One region of the Halomonas koreensis genome, then DNA from elsewhere that is predicted to be linked to it. Evidence: riboswitches for the same ligand, from Rfam matches in the RefSeq annotation. Region 1 holds a riboswitch; each other region holds the start of a gene.
The links. A riboswitch is a leader RNA that binds a small molecule or an ion and turns the genes downstream of it on or off. The one in region 1 is predicted to bind thiamine pyrophosphate.

Region 1 (3,241 bases):
GGCCGCCCGGCCTATACCGCCACCCTGCTGCCCAAGCTGGTGGCGCGCACCGAGGCTCGGGTGGTCACCGGGGTGGCCCGCCGGCTGCCGGGGCGCGGCTTCGCGCTGCACTTCCTGGCCGCCGACGAGCGGGTCCACGATACCGACGAGGCGATCTCGGCGGCCGGGGTCAATGCCTGCGTGGAGGCGGTGATCGCCCTGGACCCGGCCCAGTATCAGTGGGAATACAAGCGCTACCGCAAGACGCCCGAGGAGCTCGAGGGCCGGCCGGACTGGAAGCGCCAGCGCCTCTACTGACCGTTGGAAAACCTTTCCATTTCTTCCCTGGCATCTGCCCGACAAGCTGGTAGACTCGGGGACACTCGCTTGACGGGGTGCCGGTGAATCCGGCTGAGACGGCGCAGGCAATCCAGCGCCGATCCCGTGGAACCTGATCCGGGTGGGCGTGGGCCACGGCCCCGCGTGAACCGGCGTAGGGAATCGAGCGGTGGGCACGACGCGCCGGCCCTTGCGTCGCCCCTCCCCCCGCTTCCGCTGCGCCCGCCCTCCGGATCCCGACCCGATCGGAGGCATGATGGGCTACCGCTTCAGTGATCTGACCGCCGCCTGCCAGGACGACTGGCGCGCCTACGTGGAGCACGACTTCGTCCGCGCCCTGGGGGCCGGCACCCTCGAGCCGGGCGCCTTCCGCCACTACCTGCAGCAGGACTACCTGTTCCTGGTGCATTTCGCCCGCGCCTATGCCCTGGCCGCCTACAAGAGCCAGGACCTCGCCGAGCTGCGCCAGGCCTTCGACGGCCTGAAGACCATCCTCGACGTCGAGCTGGACCTGCACATCGGCTTCTGCCGCGACTGGGGCATCGACGAGGCCGACCTCGCGGCCCTGCCCGAGGCTCGCGCCACCCTGGCCTATACCCGCTACGTGCTCGATGCCGGCAGCCGCGGCGACCTGCTCGACCTGCGCGTGGCCCTGTCGCCCTGCCTGGTGGGCTACGGCGAGATCGCGGGCTGGCTTGCCGAGCAGCCCTTCACGGTGCGCGGCGAGGCCAACCCCTTCGAGGCCTGGATCGCCATGTACGAAAGCGAGGACTTCCAGGCCGCCATGCGCGCCGAGCGCGCCTGGCTCGATGCCCGCCTGGCCGAGGTCACGCCGGCGCGCTTCGCGCGGCTGGCCGGCATCTTCCGCGATGCCACCCGGCTGGAGATCGACTTCTGGCAGATGGGGCTGGATCGCGCTGACTGAGCGCCGCTGGCCCCATCGACGGGCCGCGCCTGGCCCTGGCGGTGCCAGGCGCGGCCGGCACACTGGATGACCACCGCCCATACCACTCGCTTGACGGGGTGCCGTTGACGACGGCTGAGATCATGCGGCGCAAGCGCCGAGCATGGATCCCGTTGAACCTGAACTGGCTAGGACCAGCGTAGGGATCAAGCGACACGCCGCCGCGCCTTGTGCGCGACGGCCGCTGTCCTCCCCTGCGGTCCTCCCCGACAACACGCCAACCCCTGGGAGACCGACCGATGGCTAAGACCGACCACTTCCTCGCCGAGAGCGCCCGCGTCGACGAGGCCGCGATCCAGGCACTGCCCGGCTCGCGCAAGCGCTACGTCGAGGGCTCGCGGCCCGACATCCGCGTGCCCTTCCGCGAGATCAGCCTGTCGCCGACCCGCACCTCCGGGGCCGACGAGGCCAACCCGCCGCTGCTGGTCTACGATACCTCCGGCCCCTACACCGACCCCGAGGCCGAGATCGACCTGCGGAAAGGCCTGCCGGAATTGCGTCGGGCCTGGATCGAGGAACGCGACGACACCGAGTTCCTCGACGGGCCGACCTCCGAGTACGGCCGGCGCCGCGCCAACGACCCGATGCTCGCCCCGCTGCGCTTCGACCTGACCCGCACGCCGCGCCGCGCCAAGCCCGGCCGCAACGTCACCCAGCTGCACTACGCCCGCCAGGGCATCGTCACCCCGGAGATGGAATTCATCGCCATTCGCGAGAATCAGCGCCGGCAAGCCCTGGGCAGCGAGGAGGTCGAGCGCATCCTCGGCCACCAGCATCCCGGCGAGCGCTTCGGCGCCCGCCTGCCGGAGGAGATCACCCCGGAGTTCGTCCGCGACGAGGTCGCCGCCGGCCGGGCGATCATCCCGTGCAACATCAACCACCCGGAATCCGAGCCGATGATCATCGGCCGCAACTTCCTGGTGAAGATCAACGGCAACCTGGGCAACTCCGCGGTGACCTCCTCCATCGAGGACGAGGTCGACAAGATGACCTGGGGCATCCGCTGGGGCTCGGACACCGTCATGGACCTGTCCACCGGGGCCAACATCCACGAGACCCGGGAGTGGATCATCCGCAACGCCCCGGTGCCGATCGGCACCGTGCCCATCTACCAGGCCCTGGAGAAGGTGAACGGGGTGGCCGAGGACCTGAGCTGGGAGGTGTTCCGCGACACCCTGATCGAGCAGGCCGAACAGGGGGTCGACTACTTCACCATCCACGCCGGGGTGCTGCTGCGCTACGTGCCGCTGACCGCCAAGCGGACCACCGGCATCGTCTCCCGCGGCGGCTCGATCATGGCCAAGTGGTGCCTCTATCACCACCGGGAGAGCTTCCTCTACGAGCACTTCGAGGAGATCTGCGAGATCTGCAAGCAGTATGACGTGGCCTTCTCGCTGGGCGACGGCCTGCGCCCCGGCTCGGTGGCCGACGCCAACGACGCGGCCCAGTTCGCCGAACTCGAGACCCTGGGCGAGCTGACCCGCATCGCCTGGCAGCACGACGTCCAGGTGATGATCGAGGGCCCCGGCCACGTGCCCATGCACCTGATCAAGGAGAACATGGACAAGCAGCTCGCCGAGTGCGACGAGGCGCCCTTCTACACCCTGGGGCCGCTGACCACCGACATCGCGCCGGGCTACGACCACATCACCTCCGGCATCGGCGCGGCGATGATCGGCTGGTACGGCTGCGCCATGCTCTGCTACGTGACCCCCAAGGAGCACCTGGGGCTGCCCAACAAGGACGACGTCAAGACCGGCATCATCACCTACAAGATCGCCGCCCACGCCGCCGACCTGGCCAAGGGCCACCCGGCCGCCCAGCGCCGCGACAACGCCCTGTCCAAGGCGCGCTTCGAGTTCCGCTGGGAGGACCAGTTCAACCTGGGCCTCGATCCGGACACCGCCCGGGAGTTCCACGACGAGACCCTGCCCAAGGACTCCGCCAAGGTCGCCCACT
Region 2 (3,241 bases), on a different contig from region 1:
CACCCTGCGGACCCGGCGGCCGGGCATCCACCTGCTGCGCGGGCTGATCTTCGCCGCGACCATGATCTGCTTCATGTGGGGGCTGACCCTGCTGCCCCTGGCCGAGACCACCGCCATCGCCTTCGCCGCCCCGCTGTTCGTCACCCTGCTGTCGGTGCCGCTGCTCGGCGAGCGGGTCGACCTGCCCACCACGCTGGCCACCGCCCTGGGCTTCGTCGGGGTGCTGGTGGTGGTGCGGCCCGGCGGCGAGAGCTTCCAGCCCGGGGCCCTGGTGGTGGTGGCCGCCGCGATCTTCTACGCCCTGACCATGATCACCGCCCGCCGCTACGGCGACCGGGAGCACCTCTGGGCCATGGTCTTCTACACCACCCTGGTGCCGCTGGTGATCTCCACCCTGACCCTGCCCTGGGTGTGGCAGACGCCGGCGCCGCTGCACTGGCCCGCCTTCCTGGTGGCCGGGGTGCTCGGGGTGGGCGCCATGACCGGCCTGACCCTGGCGTTCCGCTACGCGCCGGCGGCGCTGGCCGCGCCCTTCGACTACACGGCGCTGCTGTGGGCGGTGCTGCTGGGCTGGTGGTTCTGGGACGAGGTGCCCGACCTCTGGGTCTTCGCCGGCGGCACCCTGATCATCGCCAGCGGCCTGGCCATCGCCTATCACGAGCGCCGCACGGCGCTGAATCGCCGCCCCAGCGCCTGACCCCGCGTCAGCGACGCGGGAAGGCGCGGGCCGCGGCCTCCGGGTCCGGGGTGCCGCAGATCGCCGAGATCACCGCCAGGCCGTCGGCCCCGGCCTGGCGCACCGGCTCGACATGCTCGGCCTTGAGCCCGCCGATGGCCACCGTGGGCAGTGGGCTGGCGGCGGCCAGTTCGGCCAGCCCCTCGAAGCCCAGCGGCTCGGCGTGATCGCGTTTGGAGGGGGTGGCGAACACCGGGCCCAGGCCCAGGTAGTCGAGGCGGCCCGCCTCCAGGCGGGCCAGCTGGGCTCGAGTCTGCACCGACAGGCCGAGGATGGCCTCGGGACCCAGGGCCGCCCGGGCCTCGGCCACCTCGCCGTCGTCCTGGCCGATGTGCAGGCCGTCGGCGCCGCTGGCCAGGGCCACCTCGAGGCGGTCGTTGATGATCAGCGGCACCCCGCTGCCGGCCAGGGCGGCCTTGAGCCGGCGGGCCAGCGGAATCAGCTCGGCGTCGGGGGCGTGCTTGTCGCGCAGCTGGACGACGCTGACCCCGCCGCGCACCGCGGCGAGCACGGTCGCCTCCAGGCCATGGGCCGCGCACAGCTCGGGATCGGTCACCAGGTAGAGGGAGAGATCAAGGCGCATCGGTCAGCTCCAGGCGGGCGTGCTCGGTGAGGGTGGTCGCGTCGAGGGCATGCAGGGCGTCGAGGAAGGCCACGGCGAAGCTGCCCGGGCCGCGGGCGGCCTCGCCGGCCTGCTCGCCGGCCACCGCATAGCTCGCCAGGGCCGCCACGGTGGCCGCGAAGGGATCCTCGGCACCGGCCAGGAAGGCGCCCACCACCCCGCTCAGCGAGCAGCCCAGGGCGGTGACCCGGGGCATCAGGGGGTGGCCGCCGGCCACGCGGGCCAGGCGCGTGCCGTCGGTGACCAGGTCGCGCTCGCCGGTGACCGCCACCACCGCGCCGCTCCGGCGGGCCAGGCTCGCCGCGGCGGCCTCGGCGCCCTCGGGCGCCGCGGTGCTGTCCACCCCGCGCCCGCCGCCGGTGCGTTCGGCCAGGGCCAGGATCTCCGAGGCGTTGCCGCGGATCACGCTCGGGGCCAGGGCCAGCAGGCGGTCGCCGGCCTCGCGACGGAAGCGGGTCGCGCCCACCGCCACCGGGTCGAGCACCCAGGGGGTGCCCGCCGCCGTCGCGGCGCGGGCGGCATCGTCCATGGCGTCGAGCCAGTGGGGCGAGAGGGTGCCGATGTTCAGCGTCAGGGCGCCGGCCAGGGCCGCGAACTCGGCGGCCTCCTCGCGGGCATGGACCATGGCCGGCGAGGCGCCCAGGGCGAGCAGCACATTGGCCATGGGGTTCATGGCGACGTGATTGGTGATGTTGTGGACCAGCGGGGTGGTCGCGCGCACGCGGGTCAGGTGCGCGGCGGGATCGAGGGAATGCATCGGGCCTCCTGGCGAGGGGAGGCGCGGGCGTGGGGCCGGCACGACTCCCTCCGCCGGCATTATCCGGGTCAGGTGGTGAGGGTGCCTCTCAGCCGGCGGCTCCCGCCGACGCCCCTGTCGTCTGGCGTCACTATCCCCCGGCGGGCCCGCCCTTGTAAAGCGCCGGCCCGCCGGGTCAGGCGGCCAGCTGGAGCGCGACCAGCGTCAGCAGGCCGGCCTGGGTGAAGTGGCGCAGGCCGGCCGCCGGGCAACGGGCCTCGTCCTCGGGGCTGGCCGCCGGGGCCTCCGGGCGCAGCAGCGCCAGGGCGGCGGCGGCGAGGCTGGCCAGGCCCAGCGGCAGGCCGGCCACCCCCCAGCAGGCGATCGTCCAGCCCGCGGCGAGCACCAGCAGGCCGGCGGCCGTCAGCCAGGCCGTGCGGCGCAGGCGGTCGTCGAGCGGCATCGGGTTCGGGGTCGTCATCATGGTGCATCCTGTTGTTGTGTCGCGGTCGATGAAACCACGCTAGCGGCGTTGGCTTAACGCCGGCTTAAATAACGATGACAGGACGATGTCAGGCGCGGGGCAGCCGGACCTTGACCCGCAGCCCGCCCCCGGGCGCGGTGTCCAGCCACAGCCGGCCGCGATGGCGCTGGACCAGGCGATCGACGATCGATAGGCCGAGCCCGGCGCCGGCCCCGGGGCCGGCACGGTGGAAGCGTTCCAGCACCTGGCGGCGCTGGTGCTCGGGAATGCCGGGGCCCCGGTCGTCCACCCGCAGGGTCAGGGCCGCCGGCTCGGCCGCCAGGGCGAGGTCGATGCGGCTGCCGGCCGGCGAATGGTGCATGGCATTGCCGACCAGGTTCTGCAGCAGCGTCTGGATCGCCCCGGGTTCGGCGCGCAGTCGCCAGTCGGCGTGCTCGTCGGCGTCGAGGCGGATGTCCTGGCCGCGCTCGGCGGCCAGCGGCAGCAGCTCGGCCAGCGCCTCGCGGGTCTCGTGGAGCAGGTCGCCGTCCTGCGGCACGGCCGCCGACTCCTGGTCGGGCTCCAGCCGTGCCAGGGTCAGCAGCTGGCTGACCAGTCGGGTCGCGCGGGCCACGCCGTCGCGCAGCTGGGTCAGCGCCTCGCGCCGGTCATCCGGGTCCCGGG
Region 3 (3,241 bases), on a different contig from region 1:
CGTCGCGCTTGTCCGCCGACACGGCGTTCTGCGCCGAGCTCCCCGGCAGGCTCATGCCCAGCGCCTCGATGGCCGAGGCCATGGTGTTGGCGGTGTACATGCCGCCGCAGGCGCCGGGGCCGGGAATGGCGGTCTCCTCGATCCGCTTGACCGCGATGAGGTCCAGGTCGCCGCGGCTATGGGCGCCCATGGCCTCGAACACCGAGACGATGTCGGTGTGGCCCTCGCCGGGCAGGATGGTGCCGCCGTAGACGAAGACGGCGGGCCGGTCGAGCCTCGCCAGGCCGATCAGGCAGCCCGGCATGTTCTTGTCGCAGCCGCCCAGGGCCACCAGGCCGTCGAAGCCCTCGCAGCCCGCCACCGTCTCGATGGAGTCGGCGATCACCTCCCGCGACACCAGCGAGTACTTCATGCCCTCGGTGCCATTGGCGATGCCGTCGGAGATGGTGATGGTGTTGAAGATCACCCCCTTGCCGCCGGCGGCATCGGCCCCGTCCCGGGCCCGCTCGGCCAGCTCGCCGATATGGCTGTTGCAGGGGGTGACCCGGCTCCAGGTGGAGGCGATGCCCACCTGGGGCCGGGCGAAGTCGGCGTCCTCGAAGCCCACCGCCCTCAGCATGGCGCGGCTGGCCGACTTGCCGACGCCATCCACCACCGGGGCGGAGTGGCGACGGCGCGGGTCCCGGGGCGTCTCGCTCATGGCACGACCTCCTCTTTCGGTTCGGGGAACCTTCAGAGGGTGGTCGCCAATGCCCGGGCTGGCAACCGCTCAGGCGGCGCGACGCACCGCGGCGGGCCGCCACCAGGCCACCAGCAGGGCCACCAGGCTGGAGGCCGCCAGCGCGCCGAGGAAGGGCGGCAGGGTCGGCACCCCGCCCGGGAAGCTCGCCGCCAGCAGGCCCGCGGCGAGGCTGCCCGAGGCGATCCAGCCCGGCAGCACGGCGCCGGCCAGGCCCGCCACCCCACCGGCCAGGGCCGCGGCGGCGCTCATCCGCGGCCACAGCCCGAGCAGCACCGGCACCACGATGGCGGCGCACAGCAGGTCGGCGATCAGGAACAGCCGCAGCACGGAGAGCCCCTGCAGGGCGATGGCCACCACCGGCACCATCAGCGCCACGGTCACCCAGCGCGCCGCGCCCAGCGAGCGGCCGCGCGCCGCGCCGCCGGCCACCACCAGGGAGGCGATGCCGTTCTGCAGGGTATCCACACTGGAGGCCACCAGGGTCACCGCCAGCACCAGGGCCGGCAGGGCCAGCCAGGCCGGCGCCTCGCCGAGCAGCGCGAAGAAGGGGATCGGCGGCTCGCCCAGCGAGACGCCCGCCATGGCGGCCAGCATCCCCAGGCCGCCGACCACCGCCACCACCAGCACGGTCACCGCGCCGCCCAGCCAGGCGCCCCGACCCAGCGCCCGGGCGTCCCGGGCCGCCCAGACCCGCTGCCAGTAGCCCTGGTGGAAGAGGTTGGCCGCGGTCACGGCGATCACCAGGGTCAGGGCCACGGCCAGGGCATCGCCGGTGGGAATGGCAGGCATGGCGGCGTCCGCCGGCAACGCCGGCAGCCGCGTCAGGGCCACGCCGCCGACCAGTCCCAGCAGCGCCAGCAGCAGCCAGGCCTGCCAGCGGTCGGTGGCCAGGCTGGCCCGCAGGCCGCCCAGGGCCGTGTAGACCAGGGTGGCCAGCGCCACCCCGACCACCACCAGGTTGGCGGGCACGTCGGAGAGCAGCCCGGTGATGGCGCCGATGGCGGTGAGCTCGGCGGCCAGGAAGCAGGCCATGTAGAGGATGGAGACCAGCGCCACCCAGCGTCGCACGCCGGAGCCGAAGCAGGCGCCGGCATACTCGCCGATGCTGCGCCCCTCGGGCAGGCGGCGGCGGATGGCGGGCCCGAAGGCGCCGAGCACGATGAACGGCAGCGCCGAGCCCAGGGCGTAGCCGGCCAGGGCGACCGGGCCGGCGAAGGCGCCGATCTCCGGCGGGGCGAAGAGGATCCAGGCGCCCATCCCGGAGGCCAGGAAGGACAGCCCCAGGGTCGGGGCGGACTGGGAGTTGCGGGCGGTGACATAGTCGTCGAGGGGGCCATCGGCCCGGCGGGCCCGCAGGCCCAGGACGGTAAAGCAGAGCAGCGCCGCGCCGAGCACGGCTGACGTCAGGTAAGGCATGTCGCACTTCCTCCGCCGGCATGAACCGGATCAGGTTCCAGGGTCAGCGTCGAACGCTCTCTCAGCCCCGCGTGGCGGGACTCCCCTGGCGACAGTGGATGAATTGTCGTTGACGAACCTCAAGATTTTCGACGCTAAGTCGATATAGGCTCGTGACACCATGATGCCACAATGACGCCAGCCTTCGCACGATCACCCCGAGAGCCCGCCATGCCGTTTACCGAAGCCAAGGAACACGCGCCCGGTCGCCTGCACCGGATCTTCGCCGACCCCTACACCGCCTTCGACAACCTGGTCGGGGAACGCCTGCTGCACCTGCGCGTCGCGCTGGATACCCTGCTCGGCGAGCCGATGCGCGACGGCCGGCTGACGCTTCGGGTGATCCACGGTTGGGAGAACGGCGGCTGCGAGCCCGCGGACCTGCACCACAGCGAGCGCCGCCTCGGCGGCTTCGAGGACTTCCGGGCCCTGGCTCGCCACTACCATGAAGCCGCCGAGGCCCTGGCGCCGCTGCCCCGGGACGACACCTCGCTGCTGGCCGCGCCCCTGGCCGAGGCCATCGCCGACGCCGAGGCGGCGGGCCAGGCCGTCGACGCCGAGACCCGCGAGCTGCCGGCCCGCTGGCCGGCCTTTCCCCGGGGGCTGTCCCTCTACACCTTCTTCAAGGTCTATCACCGCCTGACCTACGGCGAGGACGACGCCTACCGCTCGATTCGCTGCGAGACCCCCGCGGGCCAGCGCGAGATCCACGAGTTCCATCTCGAGGAAGGCGAATTCGCCATCGTCGTGCCCGCCGAGGGCGAGACCGGCGAGAGCGTGCTGATCCTGCACGAGAGCCAGCTGGAGCCGGTGCAGGCGCTGCTGGAGGAAAGCCTGGCCGCCGCCTGAGGCGCCGGCCGGCACGCCGTCAGTCGAAGGCGATCACCTGGCGGATGGCCCGGCCCGCGGCCAGCGCCTCGAAGCCCGCATTGATCTCGTCCAGCGACAGCACCCGGGACAGCAGCCTATCCACCGGCAGCCGCCCCTGGCGGAACAGCCCCGCATAGCGCGCCACGTCGCGCACCGGTACGCAGCTGCCCACGT

Region 2: another riboswitch for thiamine pyrophosphate. It lies ahead of thiM (hydroxyethylthiazole kinase); the one in region 1 lies ahead of thiC (phosphomethylpyrimidine synthase ThiC).
Region 3: another riboswitch for thiamine pyrophosphate. It lies ahead of QC818_RS01175 (SLC5/6 family protein); the one in region 1 lies ahead of thiC (phosphomethylpyrimidine synthase ThiC).

What each region holds. Positions count from the first base shown of each region.
Region 1 covers NZ_JARWAK010000010.1:21,234-24,474, reverse strand. The annotation lists gene QC818_RS11970 (lysophospholipid acyltransferase family protein) at 1-297, shown strand, start outside; TPP riboswitch at 361-497, shown strand; gene tenA (thiaminase II) at 575-1,243, shown strand; TPP riboswitch at 1,328-1,445, shown strand; gene thiC (phosphomethylpyrimidine synthase ThiC) at 1,522-3,241, shown strand, end outside.
Region 2 covers NZ_JARWAK010000006.1:38,048-41,288, reverse strand. The annotation lists gene QC818_RS08450 (DMT family transporter) at 1-697, shown strand, start outside; gene thiE (thiamine phosphate synthase) at 705-1,319, opposite strand; gene thiM (hydroxyethylthiazole kinase) at 1,309-2,115, opposite strand; TPP riboswitch at 2,144-2,241, opposite strand; gene QC818_RS08435 (hypothetical protein) at 2,291-2,578, opposite strand; gene QC818_RS08430 (ATP-binding protein) at 2,667-3,241, opposite strand, start outside.
Region 3 covers NZ_JARWAK010000001.1:243,753-246,993, reverse strand. The annotation lists gene ilvD (dihydroxy-acid dehydratase) at 1-700, opposite strand, end outside; gene QC818_RS01175 (SLC5/6 family protein) at 770-2,158, opposite strand; TPP riboswitch at 2,148-2,255, opposite strand; gene QC818_RS01170 (hypothetical protein) at 2,369-3,046, shown strand; gene QC818_RS01165 (zinc-dependent alcohol dehydrogenase family protein) at 3,066-3,241, opposite strand, start outside.